4 regions of the Pseudoalteromonas sp. ECSMB14103 genome follow, and region 4 is predicted to be linked to each of the others. Evidence: predicted binding sites of a transcription regulator. Region 4 holds the regulator's gene; each other region holds the start of a gene.
The links. Region 4 encodes FliA, which starts transcription of late flagellar genes. Its sites were predicted from a motif close to CTAAAGNTNNNNNNNNNNNNGCCGATA; they were not measured.
Positions count from the first base shown of each region.

Region 1: a site for FliA is predicted at 3,982-4,008, ahead of RF53_RS18750 (DUF5610 domain-containing protein). Genes of this name have one in related genera too.
Region 2: a site for FliA is predicted at 2,596-2,622, ahead of pomA (flagellar motor protein PomA). Genes of this name have one in related genera too.
Region 3: a site for FliA is predicted at 3,897-3,923, ahead of RF53_RS13975 (DUF3530 family protein). Genes of this name have one in related genera too.

Region 1 is NZ_JWGY01000018.1:647-6,867, reverse strand. It holds gene RF53_RS18775 (serine/threonine protein kinase) at 1-942, shown strand, start outside; gene RF53_RS18770 (thiol:disulfide interchange protein DsbA/DsbL) at 977-1,600, shown strand; gene RF53_RS18765 (thiol:disulfide interchange protein DsbA/DsbL) at 1,617-2,255, shown strand; gene RF53_RS18760 (DUF523 domain-containing protein) at 2,315-2,767, shown strand; gene trmA (tRNA (uridine(54)-C5)-methyltransferase TrmA) at 2,778-3,875, opposite strand; gene RF53_RS18750 (DUF5610 domain-containing protein) at 4,038-5,165, shown strand; gene murI (glutamate racemase) at 5,243-6,043, shown strand; gene RF53_RS18740 (RNA recognition motif domain-containing protein) at 6,006-6,221, opposite strand, start outside.
Region 2 is NZ_JWGY01000014.1:3,797-10,017, forward strand. It holds gene RF53_RS17380 (DNA topoisomerase III) at 1-685, opposite strand, end outside; gene RF53_RS17385 (flagellar motor protein MotB) at 845-1,765, opposite strand; gene pomA (flagellar motor protein PomA) at 1,768-2,535, opposite strand; gene RF53_RS17395 (exodeoxyribonuclease VII small subunit) at 2,830-3,072, shown strand; gene ispA ((2E,6E)-farnesyl diphosphate synthase) at 3,075-3,962, shown strand; gene dxs (1-deoxy-D-xylulose-5-phosphate synthase) at 4,064-5,926, shown strand; gene RF53_RS17410 (hypothetical protein) at 6,125-6,221, shown strand, end outside.
Region 3 is NZ_JWGY01000008.1:187,790-194,010, forward strand. It holds gene lptD (LPS assembly protein LptD) at 1-284, opposite strand, end outside; gene RF53_RS13960 (aminoglycoside phosphotransferase family protein) at 397-1,398, shown strand; gene murU (N-acetylmuramate alpha-1-phosphate uridylyltransferase MurU) at 1,395-2,048, shown strand; gene djlA (co-chaperone DjlA) at 2,082-2,939, shown strand; gene RF53_RS13975 (DUF3530 family protein) at 2,922-3,827, opposite strand; gene rluA (bifunctional tRNA pseudouridine(32) synthase/23S rRNA pseudouridine(746) synthase RluA) at 3,947-4,600, opposite strand; gene RF53_RS19135 (DUF2971 domain-containing protein) at 4,748-5,563, shown strand; gene rapA (RNA polymerase-associated protein RapA) at 5,662-6,221, opposite strand, start outside.
Region 4 is NZ_JWGY01000001.1:660,161-666,381, reverse strand. It holds gene RF53_RS03030 (chemotaxis protein CheA) at 60-2,327, opposite strand; gene RF53_RS03025 (protein phosphatase CheZ) at 2,343-3,110, opposite strand; gene cheY (chemotaxis response regulator CheY) at 3,129-3,512, opposite strand; gene RF53_RS03015 (RNA polymerase sigma factor FliA) at 3,552-4,262, opposite strand; gene RF53_RS03010 (MinD/ParA family ATP-binding protein) at 4,289-5,149, opposite strand; gene flhF (flagellar biosynthesis protein FlhF) at 5,142-6,221, opposite strand, start outside.

The DNA of each region.
Region 1 (6,221 bases), on a different contig from region 4:
GATTTAATACTTGATGCGATAGAAACCATAGGTATTTATCCCGAGTCTGGGTTACTAGCGCTTAACAGTTATGAAAATAGAGTTTATCAATTTAAAGCCGAAGACGGTCTGCGTTACGTAGTAAAGTTTTATCGTCCCGAGCGTTGGAGTAAAGCACAAATTCAAGAGGAGCACGATTTTGCTTTTGAGCTTGCTGACGCTGAAGTACCCGTTGTAGCCCCTGTTTTACATAATGGACAAAGCTTGTTTGAACACCAGGGCTATATGTTTGTGGTATTCCCAAGTGTGGGTGGGCGATTATTTGAAGTAGATAATTTAGATCAGCTTGATGTTATGGGACGTTTAATTGGTCGAATGCACCAAGTAGCTAAAACCAAACCCTTTACTTACAGACCAACAATAAGCTGTGAAGAATATTTGCATACAGCTAAAGTTCATCTTCAAAAAAGTAACTTGGTGCCAATGGGATTAAGCACTGCTTTTTATACTATTTTAGATTTGGTAATTGAGCAGACACAAAAGCAGTATCAAGATACAAATAGTATTCGCTTACATGGCGATTGCCATGCAGGCAATATATTATGGGCTGGCGATGCGCTAATGTTCGTGGATTTAGACGATAGTCGTCAAGGGCCTGCTATTCAAGATCTATGGATGATGCTCAGTGGCGACAGACCAACGCAACTGTTACAGTTAGACACTTTGGTGGGAGCGTATGAAGAATTTTGTGATTTTGACCACGCTCAACTCAAATTAATTGAACCGCTGCGAGCAATGCGTATTATTCACTACATGGGATGGGTGGCAAAAAGGTGGAGCGATCCAGCTTTTGTGCGGAACTTTTCATGGTTTGCTGATGACAAATACTGGGAGCAACAAATTTTAGCGCTTAAAGAACAACTTGCTGCACTGCAAGAACCGCCGTTAAAGTTATTGCCGTAAATTATTATTTAATGACGAGTACAACGAGACACTAATGCTTAAAAAACTAAAACTGAGCCTACTTCTTTTATGTTTACCATTTGCAGCCTTTGCTGCACAGTTTGAGGCAAATAACCAATACACGATTATTAAAACTGAAAAAAGCACAACACCCCAGGTAACAGAGTTCTTTTCATTTTATTGCCCGCACTGTTTTAAATTTGAACCAGTGGCTAAAGCAATTGAAAAAAAACTGCCTGAAGGCACTGATTTTGTTAAAAGTCACGTCAACTTTTTAGGTGGTGTATCTCCACAGGCACAAAGTAATTTAAGCTTTGCTTACTTAATCGCAAAACAACAAGGGCAAGCACAAAATATAGCTGACCAAATTTTTAGAAGTATCCATATTCAAGGTGCGCCTTTAACAGAAGTTAAAGACCTTAAAAAGCTATTGGAAGTAAATGGAATTGATAGCGACACATTTGACCAAGCGATTGCAAGCATGCCAATTATTGCCGCAGAGCAAGCAATGCAAGACAAGCAAAACAAATATTCAAAGTTAGGTGCGTTAACTGGTGTACCTACTTTTATTGTTAACGATAAATACAAAATCAATATTAACACCATAAAAAACCAACAAGAACTTGATGAGTTAATTGCGTTTTTATTAGCATTATAAATTTTGGAGCATAAGAATGATTAAACTACTTAAAGCAGGGTTACTTGCATTAGTATTACCAATGGCAGCAACAAGCTTTGCGGCGGACTACCAAGAAGGCGTCCATTACGATGTTATTGCTGAACGTGCCACTAAAAAGCCAGAAGTAAAAGAGTTTTTCTCTTTTTACTGCCCGGCGTGTAATAACTACGAGTCACTGATCAGCGAATTTAAGCCTAAACTAGATAAAAATGTTAAGTTTAAAAAGAGTCACGTTGATTTTGTGGGGGTTCGTAATCCAGAAAACCAACAAATGATGAGTCAAGCACTTGCAACTGCTGAAGTACTCCCTCAAAAAGAGAAGCTTATCGCAGCTATTTTTAATCATATTCACACTAAGCGTGCTAAATTTAATGAATTAGCTGACGTGAAAGATGTGTTTGTTGCGCAAGGTGTTGATGGCGATAAGTTTGATAAGTTATTTAAAAGCTTTTCGGTTCGTACATTAAGCTCTAAGATGAAGCGCGATCAAGAATACTTTAAAGAAAAAGGTGCTCTTCGTGGTGTACCCACATTTATCGTAAACGGTAAGTATAAATTAAACTTAGGCCGTGAATCGGGTGTTACAGCACCTGAAGATATCAGTAAATTAATTAATTACTTAGCTAACAAGTAAGTTTAGCTAAAAGCAAAAAAGCTCCTTAAGGAGCTTTTTTGCTTTATAAGGATGTAGCAATGAAAAAAATATTAGTATCGAGTTGCTTGCTAGGGCAGCCTGTTCGTTATGATGGGAAAGGACAAACATTACAGCATCCACAATTACGGGTATGGCAAAGTAATAAGAAAATAATATCCTTTTGTCCTGAAGTGGCTGGTGGGCTATCTACTCCTAGAGCTCCTGCTGAAATAATACAGGGGAAAGTAATTACTAATTCAGGAGAAGATGTAACAGAGCAATTTCAAACTGGGGCTAATATAGCGCTAGAACTTTGTAAAAAAAATAAAGTTCGTTTTGCTTTACTTAAAGAATCGAGCCCTTCTTGCGGACGAAATACAATATATGATGGAAAGCATCGCGGAATAAAAATCGAAGGTCTAGGTTTAACTGCAGCATTATTAATAAAGAATGGAGTTCAAGTATTTAGTGAAGAGCAAATACCAGCACTTATAAAAGCACTGGCACTTTAATTTTGGTTGGTTATTTACGCTGTAAGAAAACACCTGACTCTATATGATGTGTATAAGGGAACTGATCAAATATCGCAAAGCGCTTAACGTTATGCGAACGCGTTAAATGATCTAAATCGCGTTCCAGTGTGTCAGGATTACACGATATATAAATTATGTTTTCGTAATTAGCCACTAAATCACAGGTTAACTCATCCATACCAGCGCGTGGCGGGTCGACTAATATGGTTTGGCAGTCATAGCTTTTAAGGTCAATACCGTCTAAACGAGAAAAAGTACGTTCTCCATTCATTGCTTGAGTAAACTCTTCGCTCGACATACGAATAATATCTAGGTTGTCTACATTGTTTTTGGCAATATTATATTGAGCAGAGTGAACAGACGATTTAGATATTTCAGTTGCGAGTACTTTATTAAAAGACCCCGCTAACGCAATAGAAAAGTTACCATTACCGCAGTAAAGCTCTAGTAAATCATTTTTAAGTGGTTTACATAAATCTTGTGCCCACTCAAGCATACTTATATTTACTTTTGCATTAGGTTGCGTAAAGCTATTTTCTACTTGTTGGTAAATTAGTTCTTGGCCATTTACAGTTAATTGCTCTGTTACAAAGTCATCACCTAGCACTTCTTTCTGCTTACGTGCTCGGCCAATAAAATCTATTTTATATTTTTCACTCAGTTTTGCCTTTAGTGACTTAATTTCACGTAGCCATTCATCATCAAGCGGCTTGTGATAAAGCAAGCTCACTAAAATTTCACCACTGAGTGTAGACAGGTAATCTATTTGAAATAGCTTTCGGCGTAAAACCTCGCATGGTTTAAGGTTTTCAATCATCACCTGCATGATTTCACCAATAAGCGGTGCCGCAGGGTCAAACGTATCAACGCGTATTTTTTCTTTAGTTTGCTGATCAAACATTATATGAAACAGATCGTCTCCATCATGCCATACTCTAAATTCGGCACGTTGGCGGTAGTTAATTGGCTCCGAGCTAAATACTTCTAGCTGCTCCACACCAAAACGTTGAAACTGTGAAGTTATACGCTGTTCTTTTTCACTTAACTGCGCTTGGTACTGTGTGGTATCTATTTTAATAACTGCCATTCGCGTTACTACCTTATCTAAGATCTGTTTATCGGCGCTATTGTAGGGAGCGGTTCGCATTTGTCTAGTTTTGGCTAGAATAAATGATGTTTTTTTGCACGGTTTACTTTAGTTTTTTATGCCCTGGCCGATAACAAACTACGCATGCTCAGGAGACGATTCATGAAAATAGGCAATTATGGCTTTATACCAAGCCAGAACATAAACAAATTCAACAACAAAGCTGACGTACAACAACCTACCATCGCGTCTCCGCAAGACAGCTATCAGCAACGAGGTAAAGAATTAGCTGCTAAAGTTTTAGGTGATAAAATGGCAGAGCAGCTTGGTTTGCCAGTTCAAGAAAAAAAAGCAGATAAGCCCCTTTTTGATTTTGAAGCAATAGTTAAAAATGTACTCGACTTTGTTACCGGCGCCGTTAATAAAGCAAAAGCTGATGGTGCCGATGACGATAAATTAAAAGGTATGCTAAGTGATGCCCGTAAGGGGGTTCAAATAGGTATTGATGACGCCGTTGATGAGTTAAAAGAATCCGGCGTTCTGAACGATGAAACCCAAGAGGGAATCAACAAATCAAAAGAAGGTATTTTTGATGGCCTTGATAAGTTTGAAGATAATTTGTTTAACCCAATGCCAGCTAGTGTGGGGGTAACCCAAGCACAATACGCAAGTTTAAGTAATAATGCTCAGTACAGTTTCACCACAGCAGAAGGTGATGAAGTAACAATAAGTTTTGCCGATGCATTTAAATCTCAGTCTGCTAGTAGTTATCAGCGTGGTGAGGGAGGGGAGGCATTCGTAAGTGAATCATCACAATCGAGAGAGCTTTCATTTTCAATGTCAGTTAACGGCGACCTTAATGATAAAGAGCAAGAAGCAATTAATGAGTTAATGGAAAACCTACAAAACGTAAGTAAGACCTTTTTTAGCGGCGATTTAGAGCAGGCATTCGAAGAAGCTCAAGAGCTTAGTTTAGGCAATGAACAACTTGTTGCATTTTCAATGGATTTACGCCAAACCAAAACAGTTGCTGCAATAAAGGGTTACGAAGAAAATAAACCGGCTCCAGAAAAAGTAATTGCAGATAAAGTAGCGCCTTTTAATGATGACCTCCGAGAGGCATTTTCTAAAGCAACCGAGCTAGGTATTCAAAATCAATTATCAGGTATTATGCAGTGGCTTAATGAAGATCAAAGTGAGATCGATAAACTGGTTGATTACACAAAAGCTATGTTTGAAAACCTTAATAAGATAAATAGCGCGACAAAGCAAACAGCAGAGGAAGTTTAACCTCAACATTAAACTACTTTCTTTTGCAAAAATCACATGGCAAACTGCCGTTCTAATCTAATAATAGGAACGGTCGTTTGTCAGCGCATATAATGGTTTTTGATTCAGGGATTGGTGGCACAACAGTACTTGATCATATAAAGCAACGTATCCCGAATGCTCAATATAGCTATTTTATGGATAATGCTTTCTTACCTTATGGAGCCCAAACACAACAAACAATTATTAATCGTTTGTGTTCGCTCATTCATTTCATTAAGTCAAACAAGCTAAACGTCGATTTAATTGTAATAGCATGCAACACGGCATCCACATCGGCATTAAGTGCTGTACGCAAAATTACAGATATACCCATAGTTGGTGTTGTACCAGCAATCAAGCCCGCCGCAGAATTAACACGTTCAAATCACATTGCTTTACTGGCAACACCTGCCACAATAGCGAGCTCATATACAAAAAAGTTAATAGCACAGCACGCTAGTAATGTAACTGTTAACTTATATAGCAGTGTTGAGTTGGTAAACCTTGCTGAATTACTTTTCTTTAATGGCTATTTAGATACAAATAAATTACATGCTGTACTTGAAGGCTTGAGTATTGAAAAGCAAACAGATGTGCTTGTATTGGGGTGTACTCACTTTCCAATACTTACAAAGCAGATTAGTGAGTACTTTAAAAATAGCATTCAGCTGGTGGATTCTGGTGCAGCAATAGCAAATAGGGTTATTTATCTATTAACTGAGTCAGGTTTAATAGCACAAAATATACCTGGCATAAAAAAGCCGTTGCAATACTATGCAACGGCTAATGTTATCAGCGATAAACTTGCGGTTAAGCTAGTTAAACTGATTGATCCGCCTGAGTTCGAAGCGTATTAGAATCATCTTCTTGTTTTTGTTTTGCTTCACGAACTTTTAAAGTGCGTTGTTGGAACTCACTATCGTTCAAGTTCGCAATAGCATTGTCTGCATCAGCTTGCGCCATTTCAACAAAACCAAAGCCACGACGTTTGCCTGTATTTTTATCCTTTAATAGACGAACGTTGAATACTTTACC
Region 2 (6,221 bases), on a different contig from region 4:
CTAAACTAGCTAGCACCTCATAAAATGGTTTTGATATAAAATTAGCTATTTCTGTGTCACGATTTACCACTAAGCCCAAAATTGGCGTTTGTACGCGCCCAACTGATAGTACATTACCAAACCCTGCTTTTTGTCCCGCTAAAGTATAAGCCCGAGTGAGGTTCATACCAAAAAGCCAATCAGCTCGTGAACGTGCAAGTGCTGATACACTTAGTGAAATAAATTCCCGATTAGAGTGCATACTACCAAGCGCTTTTTTAACTGCAGCTAAGTTTAAATCGCTTATAAGTAGACGCTGAATACCTTGCTTTTTAGCTTTGCTTATTTTGGCTTGTTCTATCACTTCATCTACAAGTAACTGCCCTTCACGGTCGGGATCGCCAGCATGAACTAACGTTGATGCCTGTTTGATTAGCTTTTTTAAAATAGTTAATTGCTTACGAGTTTTAGGTTTAGCTTTTAACTGCCATTGCTCAGGTACTATAGGGAGATGTTCTAATTGCCATTTTTTATAGCGTTCATCGTAATCATCAGGTTCAGCTTGTTCTAACAAATGGCCAATACACCACGAGACACAATCACCATTTGCGACTTCAATGTAACCGTCGTGTTTTTTATGTGGTTTTGGGAGCGCATCTGCAATTGCACGTCCAAGTGATGGTTTTTCTGCGATGTAGAGTTTCATGCGCCGGCCTACAACTGGTTATATAAACAGTATTTTAGCATAACTATTTTAAAGAGGGGGAGTTTTTGATTTATTGTCGGTTCAATAAATAGAGACTGGTAATAATTTGTAAAACTCAAAGCTGGGCTACTAATTAAGCCCAGCTTTATAATTTGAGAATTACCTCACATCAATAGGGTCAGACTCTTTTGCTTTACCTTGTAATATAGATATTTCAACTCGGCGATTCCTGCGCCGGTCTTCATTTGTCTCGTTAGGCACAAGCGGCCGAGTTTCAGCCCGCCCTACAACCATCATTCGTGTTTTATCAAACCCTTGAACTGTTTGCAATTCGCTAGCAACAGCCACTGCACGCTTAGACGACAAATCCCAGTTATTTACGTATAACTCATTTGATACCTGAAAATCATCTGTATGCCCTGATACTGTAATTTCACCTGGTACGTCTTTTAAAAGTTCGCCAATGTCTTGGATAATCGGTTTAAACTTAGGTTGTAAAAAAGCACTGCCCGAAGGAAACGAGCCATTTTCTCTAATACGAATAATAATTTGCTGACCTAATGATTCAAGTTCTATTGCACCATCTATTATTTGCCTTTCTAACTGCTGCGCTATTTTTTTAACTAGCTCATTTGTTTGCTCTTGATCTGCAGCGGATATTGCTTGCTCTGATGATTGCTCTTGTGAGGTACTTCTAGATTCACCACCACGTTTATCGCCTCGCTGTTCTTGCCTGCCGCCCGCTGAACTTTCATCACCAGCCTGAAATTCTAGCATTTGTTGTGTCATTTCAACGGTTTGCTGTTGAATAGTTTCAATGGGTGTAGGCTCTGGCTTACCTGGGGTAAATTCCATAGCGATAACCGATGTCCCTTTTGGGATATCTTTAACTTCGATTTTATTTTGCACACCAAAAGCAAACTTCATAGAACCTGCAATTTGCTTGAATTTAAGTACATCCATTTCTGAGAATGCCAATAAGAGTACAAAAAAGCACATCAATAGCGACATTAAATCAGCAAATGTACCCATCCAAGCAGGCAAACCCGGTGGTGGGCATTTGCACTCTTCATCAGACATGGTTACTCCTCGGTATCAACTTTACGCTTAGACTCAGCCAAGTAGTTTTTCAAAATACCTTCAATAACTTTGGGGTTTTGACCATCTTGAATTCCTAAAATAGCATCAAGAATCAAACGTTGATTCATCGCTTCTTCGTCTTTACGCAGCTCTAGTTTTACCTGAATCGGAATTGCTACTACATTCGCCAAAAATGCACCATATAGAGTGGTCAATAGTGCCACGGCCATTGCAGGTCCAATAGCTTTGGGGTCGTCCATGTTTGATAACATGGCAACGAGGCCTATCAATGTACCAATCATTCCCATTGCGGGAGCTATGTCGGCAAGTGCTTTAAATAAGCCAGCACCTAGTTCATGACGGGTCGTGGTTAGGGAAATATCTTTTTGGAGTGTAGCGCGCACAACATCTGCGTCATGACCGTCAACAAGCATGTCAACGCCTTTACGCATAAATGGGTTTGGGATTTCAGCTTCTTCGAGCGCTAAAAAGCCACCTTTACGAGCAGAGTCCGCAAGCTCTACTGCTTTTTCTATTAACTCTTCAGGCGACTCAATTTTAAACATGAATGCCTTACCAACCACCTTACCTATCCCTAAAAACTGAGACATAGTGAAGTTTGATAAAACAATAAACAGCGAGCCACCAAATACAATTACACTTGAAGGCGCATCGGCAAACATGCCCATTTCACCGCTACTACTCATAAACATAGACATGACAATTAAGCCTATTGCGCCTAGGATCCCTATTATGGTTGCTAAATCCACATTTCCTCCAGAGATTTCATGTTTAAATGCCTTATCATAAACTTTTTATTATTAACTGCTTATCGGCAACATACTGAATTGCTTAAGTCATTTTTGAAAATAAACATAAAAGTTATATTTATTATTTTATATCAAGTTAGACGCTCTGCCTAATTATCGAGTTTTCCTGACTAATAACACTGATTAACACGCGATTAATCGTGCTAAATGTAAAAAACTCATATCATCCTTTGACCTAGTTTAGCATTCCCCCTAAAATTGGCTCCTAAATTTATCATGTAAGCTGAAATAAAGATGGCGACTAAAAAACCTGAAAACTTAAGTTTCGAAAAAGCACTAGAAGAATTATCAACAATTGTTAGTGAAATGGAACAAGGTGATTTATCGCTTGAACAATCATTAAAGCAGTTCGAGCGTGGTATTGCACTCGCTGGTGCGTCATCTGAAAAACTACAGCAAGCAGAACAAAAAGTATCTATTTTAATGGGTAATAGCGAAAAGTCAGCACTTACAAACTTTAATAATGATATGGAATAGTTGTGAGCATAAAAGACTATATTGAACGTGCTCAGATAGATGTAGCTACTACACTCAATAGCTACTTTGAACAACCGCTCGATAGCGATAAAACAATAAAAGAAGCCACTCATTACAGCTTATTTAATGGTGGAAAAAGGCTGCGCCCTTTTTTGGTGTACGCTGTTGGTGAAATGCTAGGCGCTAAAAAAAGTGACTTAGACGTTTTGGCTGCAGCCATAGAATGCATTCATAGTTATTCATTAGTACATGACGACCTACCAGCTATGGATGATGACGATTTACGCCGCGGCTACCCCACTTGCCATATTGTGTATGGCGAAGCGCAAGCCATTTTAGCGGGTGATGCATTACAAACTCTCGCCTTTGAACTTATAGCCACACATAACTTTAATTGCTCAGCGCAATCACAAGTAAAAATGATTGCTGCACTTGCACATGCATCAGGTATTGAAGGGATGGTGGCAGGACAAGGTTTAGACATTGCCGCAACTGACAAAGTTGTTTCTGTACAAGAGCTTGAGCGCATCCATAAGCTAAAAACCGGTGCACTAATTAACTGTGCTATAACACTAGGTGCACTGTGCAGTGAAAAAGCAGATGAACAAACTTTAGAAAACTTGAGCGTTTTTGGGTATGCTATAGGGCTGGCATTTCAAGTACACGACGATATTTTAGACGTGGAAGGTGACACCTTTATACTAGGTAAACCACAAGGCTCAGATATAGAAGCGAATAAAGCGACATACCCGGCGTTATTAGGTATGCTAGGCGCTAAAGAAAAGGCGCAAAATTTAATAACACAAGCCCACGAAGCGTTAGCACTTATTGATGCAGATACTACGCTTCTTGCGTCGCTGGCAAATTACCTTATTGAACGTGACCACTAGTCACAGTTTAAGCGTATTGCAAATAGCACTGACATTATTACTTAACATTCGTTGCTCACTCCCATTTGAAAGCGAATGTGATCGAAGGATATAAAAAAGCCATGACACTTGATAGTAGCAAGTATCCATTACTTAACTTGGTTGACAAACCAGCTCAATTACGAGACTTAGCGCAAGATAAACTTCCCGAGTTTAGCAATGAGCTACGTGAGTATTTACTTAACTCTGTATCGCAAAGTAGCGGTCATTTAGCGTCTGGTTTAGGCACAGTTGAGCTTACAGTTGCACTTCATTATGTATATAACACACCAGAAGATCGTGTAGTGTGGGATGTTGGGCATCAAGCCTACCCGCATAAGATCTTAACGGGTCGCCGCGACCAAATGCATACTATTCGCCAAAAGGATGGTCTGCACCCATTCCCATTTAGAGATGAAAGTGACTACGACACATTCAGTGTTGGCCATTCTAGCACCTCAATTTCTGCAGCTTTGGGCATGTCAATTGCTGCGCAAAAAGAAGGCGCAGGGCGTAAAACGGTTGCAGTTATTGGTGATGGCGCTATTACTGCGGGTATGGCATTTGAGGCGATGAACCATTTAGGCGATGTAAAATCAGACATGCTTATTATTCTAAATGATAACGAAATGTCGATTTCAGAAAACGTTGGCGCATTAACCAACCACTTTGCGCGTATTCTATCTGGGAGCTTTTACACCAACATTCGCGAAGGAAGTAAAAAGTTACTGTCTGGCGTACCGCCTGTTAAAGAGCTTGCCAGCAGAATGGAAGAACATCTTAAAGGCATGGTTATCCCTGGTACGTTTTTTGAAGAACTTGGCTTAAATTATATTGGCCCAATTGATGGGCACGATGTAAACATGCTGGTTGATACATTACGTAATATGCGTAATTTAAAAGGCCCACAACTTCTTCATATAAAAACGCAAAAAGGTAAGGGTTACAAGCCAGCTGAAGCCGACCCTATTGGTTACCACGGCGTTCCTAAGTTTGATCCAAACACATCTAGCTTGCCTAAATCAAAACCGGGCGCCCCTACTTTTTCAAAAGTATTTGGCGACTGGCTATGCGACATGGCGCAGCAAGATGATAAGTTAATGGCTATCACTCCTGCCATGCGTGAAGGCTCGGGCATGGTGCGCTTTTCAAAAGAACATGCTGATAAGTATTTTGACGTCGCGATTGCTGAACAACATGCCGTAACCCTAGCCGCAGGTTTTGCATGTGAAGGCTTAAAGCCTGTTGTTGCTATTTATTCAAGCTTTTTACAGCGCGCATACGATCAACTCATTCACGATGTTGCATTACAAAACCTCCCTGTATTATTTGCCATTGACCGAGCCGGTATTGTTGGTGCCGATGGCGAAACACATCAAGGCGCATACGATCTCAGCTTTATGCGTTGTATACCTAATATGGTTATTATGGCACCTAGCGATACTAATGAATGCCGCCAAATGTTGTACACCGGTTACAAAGCTAATTGCCCGGTTGCTGTTCGTTACCCTCGCGGAAGCGCTGGTACGGCAGATATTCAGAGCGATATGCAACTTTTCGAAATTGGTAAAGCAAATACAGTAAAAGAAGGTTCAAAGATTGCCATTTTGTCATTTGGTACATTGCTTGAAAACGCACAACTTGCTGCAAATGAACTTAATGCAACGCTTGTTAACATGCGCTTTATAAAGCCGCTTGATACTTCACTGTTAAACGACATTATTAAAAATCATGATGTCATTGTTACACTTGAAGATAATGCCATTGCCGGTGGTGCAGGCTCTGCGGTTAACGAATACTTAGCCAGCCAGCAGGCCAATGTTAAAATACTTAACTTAGGTATTCCTGATGAGTTTATTAAGCACGGCACGCAAGACGAAATGCACGATGAAATGGGCTTAGGCGAGCAAGGTATTTTAAGTTCAATAAGGTCATTTACTGCTTAGTTAATTATTTTAACTGTTTATAAAAAGGAGCCTGTTGGCTCCTTTTTCGTTTTTATCATTATTTTTGCATCCAATTTAACTTTTAAGCCGTTATTGCTGTGAGGTTAACATGTAAATAATCAGTGCTGCTTAGTCTGTGCTTTATAAGCAAGCCCTTTATTTACCTAAATTTAATGGAATATTTAGAAGGTAAAAATGATGAATAACGCTAATTTAACAACTCATTCAGCACAAAAAAACGCATTGAAACATACGCTTAGTTTTTCAGCGTTAACACTTGCAGTATTAATTGGCA
Region 3 (6,221 bases), on a different contig from region 4:
GTGGCATTAAGTAAACCACGTTGCTTGTCTATCAATGCAGTTTGTGCGGACAAACTCATATTAACGGTGTTAATATCAACATTGCCGGTAAATTCGGCGCTTTGAGTACCAAGGAGTTCTACATCATCAGCTTTAATGTCAACATTACCGAGTTTCACGCCAGGTAGCGGTTGCCAAGCTCTGGTTTGCATTGAAGTGCCACAAAGTTTGTGTGTCAGTTCAGTTTCGGCAAGCGATGGTGCGCTAACTACGCTTAGCATCAAAATGCCCCAGGTTTTGCTCATTTATTGACCCTAATACTGTGTGTATAAATATAATTTACACATAATAAAGGAAAATAATGGCAAATACAGTAATTGACCTAATTAACTTAGTTAAAAATAGATATCTTATAAAATGACACGCTTTGATAATTTACAACACTTCATAACGACCCACTTTGGCAAACAGCCAGATACCCTTGAGGCGATAACCGGAGATGCGAGTTTTAGGCGGTATTTTCGCTTAACAATTAATAATCAGCACTTTATTGTAATGGACTCCGATCCACAAAAGGTCAATAACGCACCGTACTTATCTTTGAATCAAGTTTTTACTGACCAGGGTTTTTTGTTACCGCATATTATTAAAAGTGATGAACAACAAGGCTTTTTTATTTTAACTGATTTAGGCAGCACACACTTAGCCGACATGCTTAATGATGCAAATAGAACCGACTACTACACACAGTTAATAAGTTTATCAGCCAAGTGGGCACAAACGCCTGAGGCTTCAGATATACAGGCCTATGGTAAAGACTTTATAGCGCTTGAATTGTCGATATTCAGCCAATGGTTAGTAAAAGAGTTTATTGCTGAAAGCGTTGATACAAACCAACTTAAAATGTGGGAGTCGAGCTGTGATCTACTCACTCAAACCATGCTTGAACAACCCACGGTAACAGTTCATCGCGACTACCACAGCCGTAATATTATGCACAGCGATTCTCAGTGGGCAATAATTGATTACCAAGACACCGTACGCGGGCCACTTTGTTACGATTTAGTTTCGTTGTTACGCGATTGCTATTTTAAGCTCCCTAATAATGAACTCGCTCAGCTATTAGCATTTGGATATAACGAGTTTAAACGCGAAGGCTTAGTCAGTAATACTTCGTTTGAAGAATTTAAGGTTTGGTTTGACTTAACCGGTTTACAGCGTCATTTAAAAGCCGCCGGTATATTCTGTCGCCTGTATTTGCGTGACGGTAAGACAGGTTATTTAGCTAATATTTTACCTACCCTTGAATATATTGTAGATGTTGCTGAACGCTATCCTGAACTCAATGCACTCAGTGACTGGGTTAAAAATACGATAGTGCCAAAAGTGACTAAAAGATTAGAGCAGGTAAATTTATGAAAGCCATGATTTTAGCCGCAGGGCGTGGGCAGCGCATGATGCCGCTCACTCAAGCTATGCCTAAACCTATGCTTAAAGTGCAAAATAAACCACTAATAGAGCACCATGTTAATAACTTAAAGGCCGCTGGCATTACCGACATAGTGATAAACCTTGCATGGCAGGGTGATAAAATTAAAGCGTACTTTAAAGATGGCAGTCAATTTGGTGTAAATATTGTTTATAGCCAAGAAGTTGAAGGCGGCCTTGAAACCGCGGGTGGTATTATTCAGGCACTTCCTTTATTGGGAGAGTCGTTTATTGTGATAAATGGCGACGTATTTACCGATTACGATGTAAGCTCGCTTATGCAATTACATTTGCAACCAGGTGAGGCACATTTGGTGCTTATTGAAAATCCCCCACATAATCTTGATGGGGATTTTACATTGAGCCATTTATCCCCAGATAGCCAAAAATATACGTTTTCGGGTATTAGTCGTTATCAGGCTGACTTTTTTAATGGTTTAGAGCCGGGCATTCGTCCGCTTGGGCCGTTATTACGAGAAAAATTAAGTAAGCATTTAGTGTCTACCGAGCTTTATATTGGTAATTGGGATGACATAGGCACACCAGCGCGTTTAACGGCATTAAATGAGCGCTTGGCGTAAGCCGACACATAATTAATAGGAGTAGTCGTTTACATGTGGGGAAAAATACTCGGATTTTGTTTTGGCTTTATGTTTGGCAAAATTTTTGGTGCTATTTTAGGGTTATACCTTGGTCATTTATTTGATAAAAGCTTAAAAAATAATTTTGATAAGGCGGGTGGTTTTTCAAGTTTATTTAATGGTGATGATGTCCACGAGCGCCAAGCGCTATTCTTTTCAAGCTGCTTTGCAGTGATGGGGCATATTGCAAAGTCTAATGGCAGGGTAAGCGAGGTACACATTAAAGCCGCTAGCTTATTTATGGACGAAATGGGTTTGAAAGGTGAAGAGCGCCGTGAAGCACAGCATGCTTTTCAAGCGGGTAAACAAAGCGACTTTTCATTAAAAGAAACCGTCTATGATTTTAAAGAACGCTTTGCTAAGCGTCATGACTTACTGCAATTATTTTTAGAAATACAAATTCAAATGGCGTTTTCTGATGGCGTTTTAGCTGAGCAAGAAAAGCAGTTATTGAGTGAAGTAAGCAAGCAGTTAGGTATTTCTAAAACTCATTTTGCGTTTGTACTTAAACGCTATCAAGCTGAATTTAACTTTAGAAAACAGCAACAGCGTTACCAACAGCAGCAAGGGCAAAGTAGTAGTTATAAAGAAGGCTCAGGGCACCATGTACCCCCCAACAATAATATGAATCGTGCGCAAGCGCTTGGGCTTTTAGGACTTAACGATGGGGCAACCGAGCGGGAAGTAAAAGTAGCGTACCGTAAGTTAATGGCGCAACATCACCCTGATAAATTAGTATCGCAAGGTTTACCAAAGCATATGATGGAATTGGCGGTTAAAAAAAGCCAAGACATTCAAGCAGCCTATGAGTATTTAAAAAAGGCGGCGTAAAAAGCCGTCTATTTCTTTTGTCAGCCGAGCATGTTGTTGAGGTTGATCACGAAGCCCAAATAACTGGCGCTGGCGGTAGTCAAACTTAGCGTTTCGGTTAACCCAGCGCTGGCGATTTTTTAAGTTAATTAAAATATCACGGTTGTCGCTGGCGTAATAAATATCTAAAAGTGCAGGCGTAACAAGAGACGTTGTTTGGCTTAAGCTTTTATTGCGCTTTGCATTGGGCAGATAGCTACTTACACTAATAAACGCATCAATACGCTCTTGTGGAAAGTCAGCATAGTACTCAGTTAAAACCCCTGCGCTGGTGCCTTGTGCAATTACAACGATATTAGTGGGTTCTTGCATCGCGGTTTGGTAAAGCGCTTTGTAGCGAGCAAGTAAATTTAGTTTGTAGTTATCGAGTATTTCGTCGCTGATGGCTTCAATGGCGTCCACATGATGAGGTGCTTCATTTTTACTTGAAGCATTAGGCTGCTCTGATTCACTGTTGGCTTGACTCTCTGTTTCAGTGGCGGCACTTGGTGCTGTTTCTGCAGCAGGCTCAGCTATTTTACTCGCTTGCCAATCAATATCAGGGGTGGTCATCGCATAGGTGGTGTAGCCTAAATTGTTAAGCTCTTTGCGTAAGTAACTCATTCCAGCATTGTTGGTAGGGGTTGATTGCCAATCGGGAATAAGTAATACAATCCCTCTAAAATCAGCGCTCATGTATTCACTACGTAAACTTAAAAATTCAGTTTCACCTGCTAGCATTGTTTTTACTTCGTCGGTAGGTAAAAGGCGTTTAATATCGCTATTTTCAATACTTGATAAAGAAGGCGGGGCAATATGTTCTGCAGCCGTTGTACAGAGTGCTAAAAGGGCTACACAGCTAAATGCCATGTAACACAGAACCTTTTTAAATAATTGCAAATACACCATAACACGCTCAACCAGTCGTCATTAGTTAGGTATCGGCATGCTTGTTTAAAAGTTTAATTTTTCCTAAGTAATTGAGCCCATTAAAACTCGGGTTCTGCTTCAAAGGTCATTACTTGTTCGGTTACTGGGTGTTTTAGTTGCAACATTTGTGCGTGGAGTTGTAAACGCGGTGCGGCTGCAAGCGCCTCTTTATGAGCATAGAGTCGGTCACCTAAAATGGGGTGGCCTAGGCTTAGCATATGTACGCGCAATTGATGTGAACGCCCCGTAATTGGAGTGAGCTCTACGCGTGTGGCGTTTTCTTCTCGTTCAAGTACTTTGAAATGAGTGAGTGATGGCTTGCCATTTTCATGATCTACCATTTGCTTTGGGCGATTAGGCCAGTCGCAAATAAGTGGCAAATCAACAGAGCCATTGTCTTGTTCAAGCTTACCAAAAACGCGAGCTATATAGCGCTTAGCGGTTTCGCGTTCTTGAAATTGCATACTTAAATGTCGGTGTGCAGCTTTATTCATAGCAAGGCAGAGTATGCCAGACGTTGCCATATCAAGACGATGAACAATTCGTGCGGTTGGAAATACACGATTAACGCGGTTAATTAAGCTATCGGCATGCTTAGGATCTTTACCCGGCACGGTCAATAATTCGCTGGGCTTATTAACAATGAGCAAGTCGTCGTCTTGAAAAAGTATGGTTAAATACGGGTTCATTGGGGGATTGTAATTAACTAACACGGCCGACCTTAATGATTTTGAAGGACGCTATTTTAGTGAATTAATTGTCTACATACAAGGCAAGGGTTTTCTTGAAATTGACTAAGAAAAGTATATTGTAACCTATTATTAAGTTTGCTATTAGTGAATAAATTACAAGGATGCATTTTGAAAGAAGAAGAGTTTTATGAAGTTCATCCATATGTTGATAACAAAAAATCTTTATTTAGGTTTATGTCATTCAATATAGAAAATACGGAATATATTGAATATCTATTTTTAAAGAGAAAGTTGTATCACGCTCTAGCTGAGGAGCTAAATGATCCCTTTGAGGGTAAACCACATTTTACAATGTGTAATCCTGCGAATAGCGCTCAAAAAATTAGAAAACACTTAATAAAGAGTTTGATTAAATCTGGTCAAAAGAGAAAAGATGCTGAAAAAATCGTTAGTACTTCAATGAAAACTCCCAATTTTATTGAGGAATCAATGAATACGTCGTTGGAAGAAGCATTTACGAAGTTGAGAGTTTGCTGTTATACAACATCAAACAAAAACCTATTATTTTGGTCTCATTATGCGGATTCACATAAGGGATTTTGTATAGAGTTTAGGACTGACCTTGCACCAATTTCTTTTGCTCAAAAAGTAGAGTATACGAAAACATACCCACAAGTCGTGTATCCTATAGATAATATCGGTGGGAGAAGAATGGCATTAGTTAAATCACCTGATTGGTCTTATGAAGATGAATTTAGGTCATTATTTATCGCTAACTCATGTACTAAAATGGGAATACCGCATGATGGTAAATCATACATAATTCCATCGAGTAGCATAAAAAATGTTTATTTGGGCTGCCAGATGAGCCAAGAGTCTCAAGATTCATTATTAAATATAATTGCCAAAAGTGATTTTACTCCAAAGTTATGGAAAGCAAGCATGGCAAAAGATGCTTTTAAGTTAGCTTTTGAGGCAATATGAGACTTTATTAGAAAAGCGCGATATAAATATCGCGCTTTTCTTCAATATACACGCTAGTTGATCTTTAACTAGCGACTGATAGCTAGCAGCTAGACTCTCTAATGCGAAACCACGATTAAGCGAATTGCATCTAGTTGTAACTGCGCCTTTTCAATGTGTGCAGTTAGCTCGGTGCGTTGCTTATCGTAAAAGGTAATTTCTTCTTGGCGAATATTAGGGTTAATTTGCTTAAGCGCGCTTAATCGCTCTTGTTCTTCGCTAAGAGACGTTTGCATTTTAGCTAGCGACGCTGCACGAATAACATCGAGTTTTTCTTGTGCCATGTCTTTTGCAGTCGTGATCATTGGGTGAATTGCGCTTTGCAATGCACCTGCCAGTTTACTCGCTGTTTGGCGACCGACGGCTGAAAGCTGTTGGTTAAACCCGTCAAATGCGACGTTTTCGCCTAAGTTATTGCTGGCTTTATCAAGTAATATACGAATAGGCGTTGGGGGTAAAAAGCGGCCCACTTGTAATGCTTTAGGCGCCATTGCTTCGGCTACAAAAATAAGCTCAACAAAAAAGGTGCCCGCAGGGAGTTTTTTGTTTTTGAGTAAGGCAACCGATGCGCTACCAAAGTCATCATCACAAATCATATCCATCGTGCCTTGCACCATTG
Region 4 (6,221 bases):
TTAGCTCTCTTATTAAATTTATACGTAGGTACACATCTTGTGTGTACCTACTTTATGATTTAGCCAGCGTAGTGTTTTAACATATTTGGAACATCTAAAATTAGTGCAATTCCACCATCTGATGTAATAGTTGCGCCTGCCATACCTGGAGTACCTTGCAAAAGAGCATCAAGAGGTTTAATTACAACTTCTTCTTGACCTATTAAAGAATCAACTACAAAACCAACCTGCTGAGTACCTATTTGAACAATAACAACATGACCTTGCGCTTTGCGCTGAGTGCGATCTGCTCCTTTAACTAACCAATGCTCAAGATAAAATAGCGGTATCGCTTTCTTACGTACAATAATGGTTAATTGACCATCAACAACATTTGTTTTGGTTAAATCTAAATGGAATATTTCGCTTACACCTGCTAATGGTAATGCAAATGTTTGTTCGCCAACTACAACCATCAAGGTTGGTAATATCGCAAGTGTTAACGGTACTTTTATTTCTAAAATTGTACCAACACCTAGCTCTGACTGAATACTCACTGAGCCATTAAGTTGAGTGATTTTAGTTTTTACAACATCCATTCCCACACCACGGCCTGAGATGTCAGAGATCTCTTCTTTGGTAGAAAATCCTGGTGCAAATATTAAGTTGTATGCTTCAGTATCCGATAAACGACTTGCTTGATCGTGATCTATTACCCCTTTACCAATCGCTATCTTTTTGAGCTTTTCTGCGTCCATACCCGCACCATCATCTTTGATGGTAAGCAAAATATGATCTCCCTCTTGAGACGCTGAAAGTGTTACATTACCCGTCCGAGGTTTACCTGCTGCTTCACGATCAGCTGGCATTTCTATTCCGTGGTCAACTGAGTTTCTAACTAAGTGAACAAGCGGGTCTGCAAGTGCCTCAACTAAGTTTTTGTCTAAATCGGTTTCTTCACCGACAAGCTGTAAGCTAATATCTTTATTGAGGCTTCGTGCTAAGTCACGAACAACGCGAGGGAAGCGGCCAAATACCTTTTTAATTGGCTGCATTCGCGTTTGCATTACTGCACCTTGAATATCTGCAGTCACTACATCTAGGTTAGAAATGGCTTTACCCATTGCTTCACTTTCTGAGTTAGTGGCTAAACTTACCAACCTATTACGAACAAGTACTAACTCACCCACCATATTCATTATTTGGTCTAGGCGTTTTGTGTCAACTCGCACTGTTGTTTCTGCTTGCGGAGGAGCTGGCTTTTTCACAGCTGCTGGCGCTGGAGCCGCTTTTGCTACAGGTTTTGCTGCCGGTTTGTCTGCTGGCTTTTGAACAGGTTTTGGGGCTGCTGCTTTAACAGGTTCAGGCTTTTTGACAGGCTCACTTACTTTAGCCACGGGTTTTGCCGCCGGCTTCGGCTCTGGAGCTGCAGGGCTCTCTATTGATTTAGGAGCACCTGAACCATGAAGCTCGTCAAGCAATGCTTCAAATTCATCATCGCTAATTTCATCATCGCTAGAATCACTTGCAGGTGAACTTGTTGAAGGCGTTGCAGAACTTTCTGCAGAATTATTACTTGCTGTTTGCTCTTTTACAGGCTCACTGGCCGCAACAGCACCAAAGCTTCCAACGCCATGAAGTTCATCAAGTAAGTTGTCAAACTCATCATCTGTAATGTCTCCACTGACATCACTACTACTGGACGCGCTTTCAGCTACTGGACTTTGACCTTTTCCATGTAATTCGTCTAGTAAGTTTTCAAATTCATCTTCTGTTATTTCGTCAATCTGAGTTTCATCATCGCTTTGTTCAACTGTTCCACCGCTAAATAGCTCGTCAAATGCAAACGGATCTTCTTCATCAGTTCCTGAGGCTTCCTCGGCAACTGGGGCATCAATAACCTCGGCTTGAGGTTCTTCAGTTGAATCAACTGGTGAGTCACCAGCAAGCTCTTCTTCTGTTGGAGGTAAACCTAGTTTATGAAGGGTTTCAAGAAGTTCAGGATCGGCGGGTTCTGGTTTGTCACGATTTTGAATGGTGGCAAACATCTCGTTAATCGTATCGAGAGCTTGTAAAATTACATCCATCAACTCTGAATTAACCGTTCGTACGCCTTGCCTAAGCAGATCGAACACATTCTCTGCGCCATGACATGCATCAACGAGCTCGGTCATAGCTAAAAATCCAGCACCACCTTTTACAGTGTGGAACCCTCTAAATATGGCATTGAGTAATTCGGTGTCCTCTGGATTGTTTTCCAGCTCAACTAACTGTTCAGATAAAAGCTCTAGGATTTCTCCTGCCTCTACAAGAAAGTCTTGTAAAATATCTTCATCGACTTCAAACATGCAGTTACTCTCCTCTTAGAAGCCCAAACTTGATAAAAGATCATCGACTTCATCTTGATCAGATACAACATCATTACGTGATTCTTTATCAATAATAGGGCCTTCTGGACCTGCTAAAGTTTGTTCGTCTAATGGTTCATTTGTTTTTTGTTGTTCTATTTTTTCGGCTTTACTTTCGCTTTGATCAGCGAAGGCTGTCAAAAGATGAATTAAGCTTTCTTCAACTTCTCTAACAAGCTCAATAACTCGGCGAATAACTTGTCCGGTTAAATCTTGATAGTCTTGTGCCATAAGTACATTAGTCATCAAACTTTGCAGCTCATCAGTTTTATGATGAGAATTGTTCATAAACTTATCAATGCTGTGGCATAACGATTTAAACTCCCCTAACTCAATCTCTCGATTCATTAGGCGATCCCATGTCGGTTTGATATGAGATATTTCGTCTGCCAACTGTTGAGCAATTGGTAGGCTAGCCTCAACAGCATCCATTGTTTTATTCGCGGCATTTTCTGTCATTTCTATAACATAATTGAGCCGTTTTTTTGCATCTGGAATAGCATCGGTAGTTAAGTCAGATAAGCGAGTGTCTAGCTCAAAGCTTTTTAAAGCTTCATGCAATTGACGGGTTAACTTTCCAACCTCAGCAAATATTTCAGATTGCTCCTTAGAAGCGGTATCTAAAATTAACTGATTGGCTTTGTCTTGCTCACCGTTTTCTAGAAAAACAACGAGCTGACGAGCTTGTTCTAAAGTTATTTGAGGCGCAGCAAGTGCTGACATAAGCCTCTCCCCCTATCATTAGCCTAAACGTTCAAATACTTTTTCTAATTTAGTTTTGAGTGTTCCAGCAGTAAATGGCTTAACGATATAACCATTAACACCTGCCTGTGCTGCCGCTATAATTTGTTCTTTTTTAGCTTCAGCCGTTACCATCAATACTGGAATGTGTTTAAGCTTATCATCCGCACGTATTGCTCTTAGTAGGTCTATACCCTGCATTCCTGGCATATTCCAATCGGTAACAACAAAATCAAATACTTGATTTTGTAGCATTGGCAAAGCGGTTGACCCATCGTCTGCTTCTTGAACATTAGTGAAACCTAAGTCACGCAACAGATTTTTAATAATACGTCTCATTGTTGAAAAATCGTCAACAACCAGAATTTTCATGTTTTTATCCAAAACATCCCCCAGTGAGGTCTTAACCTTGTTTACTTACTACTAATTTATCCAGTCATTGATTTTAGCTTTAAGCTTAATCATCGCCTGACCATGTATTTGACTTACACGCGATTCACTTACATCGAGTATATGCCCTATTTCTTTTAAATTCATTTCATCGTTATAGTACAAAGACAGCACCATTGCATCACGTTCTGGTAAAGATTTTATTGCACCTAATAAAGACTCGTTAAACCGCTCATTTTTAACATTATTAAACGGTTTGTCTAGCGCTAAATCTTGGCCCACTGGACTGATGGCATCTTCATCAACACCAAGGTCTTCAATACCGAGTACTTTACTTGCATTTACATCGTTTAAGATATGATGGTACTCATTTAACGAAATTTCAAGTTTTTCAGCAACTTCTATATCTGTCGGCTCACGGTTTAAGCTTTTTTCTAAAAAAGCAATTGTTTCGGCCACCAAACGGCTTTTACGATGCACTGAACGGGGTGCCCAATCGCCACGTCGCATCTCGTCAAGCATTGCCCCACGAATACGAATCCCCGCAAAAGTTTCAAAGCTAGCCCCTTTGGTTGCATCAAAACTTTTAGATGCTTCAATCAGACCTATCATTCCTGATTGTATTAAATCGTCCAGCTGCACGCTGGCTGGTAAACGCGCTATAAGATGACATGCCACTTTTTTGACAAGTGATGCATGTTTTTCAACAATCACATTTAAATTTTGTGCTGATTGATATCCCATAACTTTATTCACCAATGTTGTCATAATTAGCCGTTTACTAGTTTCTCTATGAAAAACTCCAGATGACCTGATGGTTGATTAGGTATTGGCCATTTAACTGCTTTTGTTGCTAAAGCTTGAAACGCAAGTGCCGCCGGCGAATTAGGAAAAAGCTCTACAATAACTTTTTGGCGACGCGTTGCTTTGCGCATATTTTCGTCGTAGGGAACCGTTGCGACCAGGTCCATTGATACATCTAAAAAACGATCGGTCACTTTGGAAAGTTTAGCAAATAACTCTTGCCCTTCACGCATACTACGGACCATATTTGCAACAATTTTAAATTTGTATACACCATGCTCGCGACTCAACACTTTAATGAGCGCGTAAGCATCTGTAATCGATGTGGGCTCGTCGCATACAACAACCATGACGTCTTGTGCCGCGCGAGAAAAACTCAGCACCATGTCTGAAATACCTGCGGCTGTGTCGACAATTAAAATATCAAATTCTGTATTTAATTCACTAAAAGCCCGTATAAGTCCCGCGTGCTCTGAAGGCGACAATTCAACCATACTTTGAGAGCCTGACGTTGCGGGTACAATCTTTATACCTGCGGGGCCTTCAACTAAAATTTCATCAAGTTCACATTCACCAGATAAAACATGTGATAAGTTACGTTCAACACGTAGTCCTAGCATAACGTCACAGTTTGCTAAGCCTAAATCGGCATCAAGAACCAACACTCTGTTACCTTGCTGGCCTAATGCAATTGCAGTATTCAGAGAAACATTTGTTTTTCCTACTCCACCTTTACCGCCAGTGACAGCGATAACTTTTACGCCGTTGTTATTGTTTTGACTCATTTTGCGCAGGCCACTTGCTTGATCTAATACTGTGTTAATCATACATCCCTACTGTGCTTGGCGCCACTGCTTGGTGCCTTGAATGTTGTGCTTTTGCTCTTTTTAAATAGAGTTGCTCAGCCTTTTTAACTAGTTTTTCAGCATTTGCAACTCGAATATCTTCTGGTACTCGTTGACCGTTAGTAAGATACCCTATTGGAAGGCGATTTTGAATCGCTATACTAATAATCTCACCTAAACTTAAAGATTCGTCTAATTTGGTGAATATACAACCACTTAACTGCACTTTTTTAAAGTGCCTAACGGTTTCTTGCAACACATGTATTTGCGATGTTGCGCTGAGCACTAAATAACTACGAATATCAACACGCTGATTACGCATTAGCGTATTAAGTTGCTCAGTTAAGCGCAAGTCGCGCTGGCTCATACCCGCAGTATCAATTAATACTAGTCGTTTATTTCGTAAATGATATAAAACTTCAGCTAATTCATTAGCATCTTTAACTTGCTTAACACCACAACCTATAATTCGGCCATAAGTGGCGAGTTGCTCATAAGCACCAATTCTGTATGTGTCTGTTGTGATTAAAGCGACTTTGTCTGCACCGTATTTTTGTGCGCCAAGTGCAGCTAATTTAGCAACGGTTGTTGTTTTGCCAACACCCGTTGGGCCGACTAAGGCGTATACACCGCCTTGACGTAAAATCTCGTTGTTGGTTGTCTGCATCTGATCTTCAACCATTGTTAAAAGTGCTTTCCAACCTTGCTGGCGAGATACATCGTCAGGTACAAAGCACGCCATTTGCTCAGCAACATCTTTATCTATTCCCATACCGACTAAACGATCAATCATGCATGCACGAGTAGGATCGCGTCTTGCCATGTCTTGTTGCATAAGCCCTGACACTTGATGTTCTAACAATTGACGAATGGCATTCATTTCGTCACGCATTGACGAAATTTGCTCACTTTCAGTATGCTTAGTTTCTTGGCGAGGTGTCACTGAACTGTCAAGATCATCAAAACCACTTTCTAAATCATCAAATCCAAGGCTGTCTGCTTGTGTTTGCGGACGCGCTGAAGCTTGACGTTCATTAGTGAACATAGGACGAGG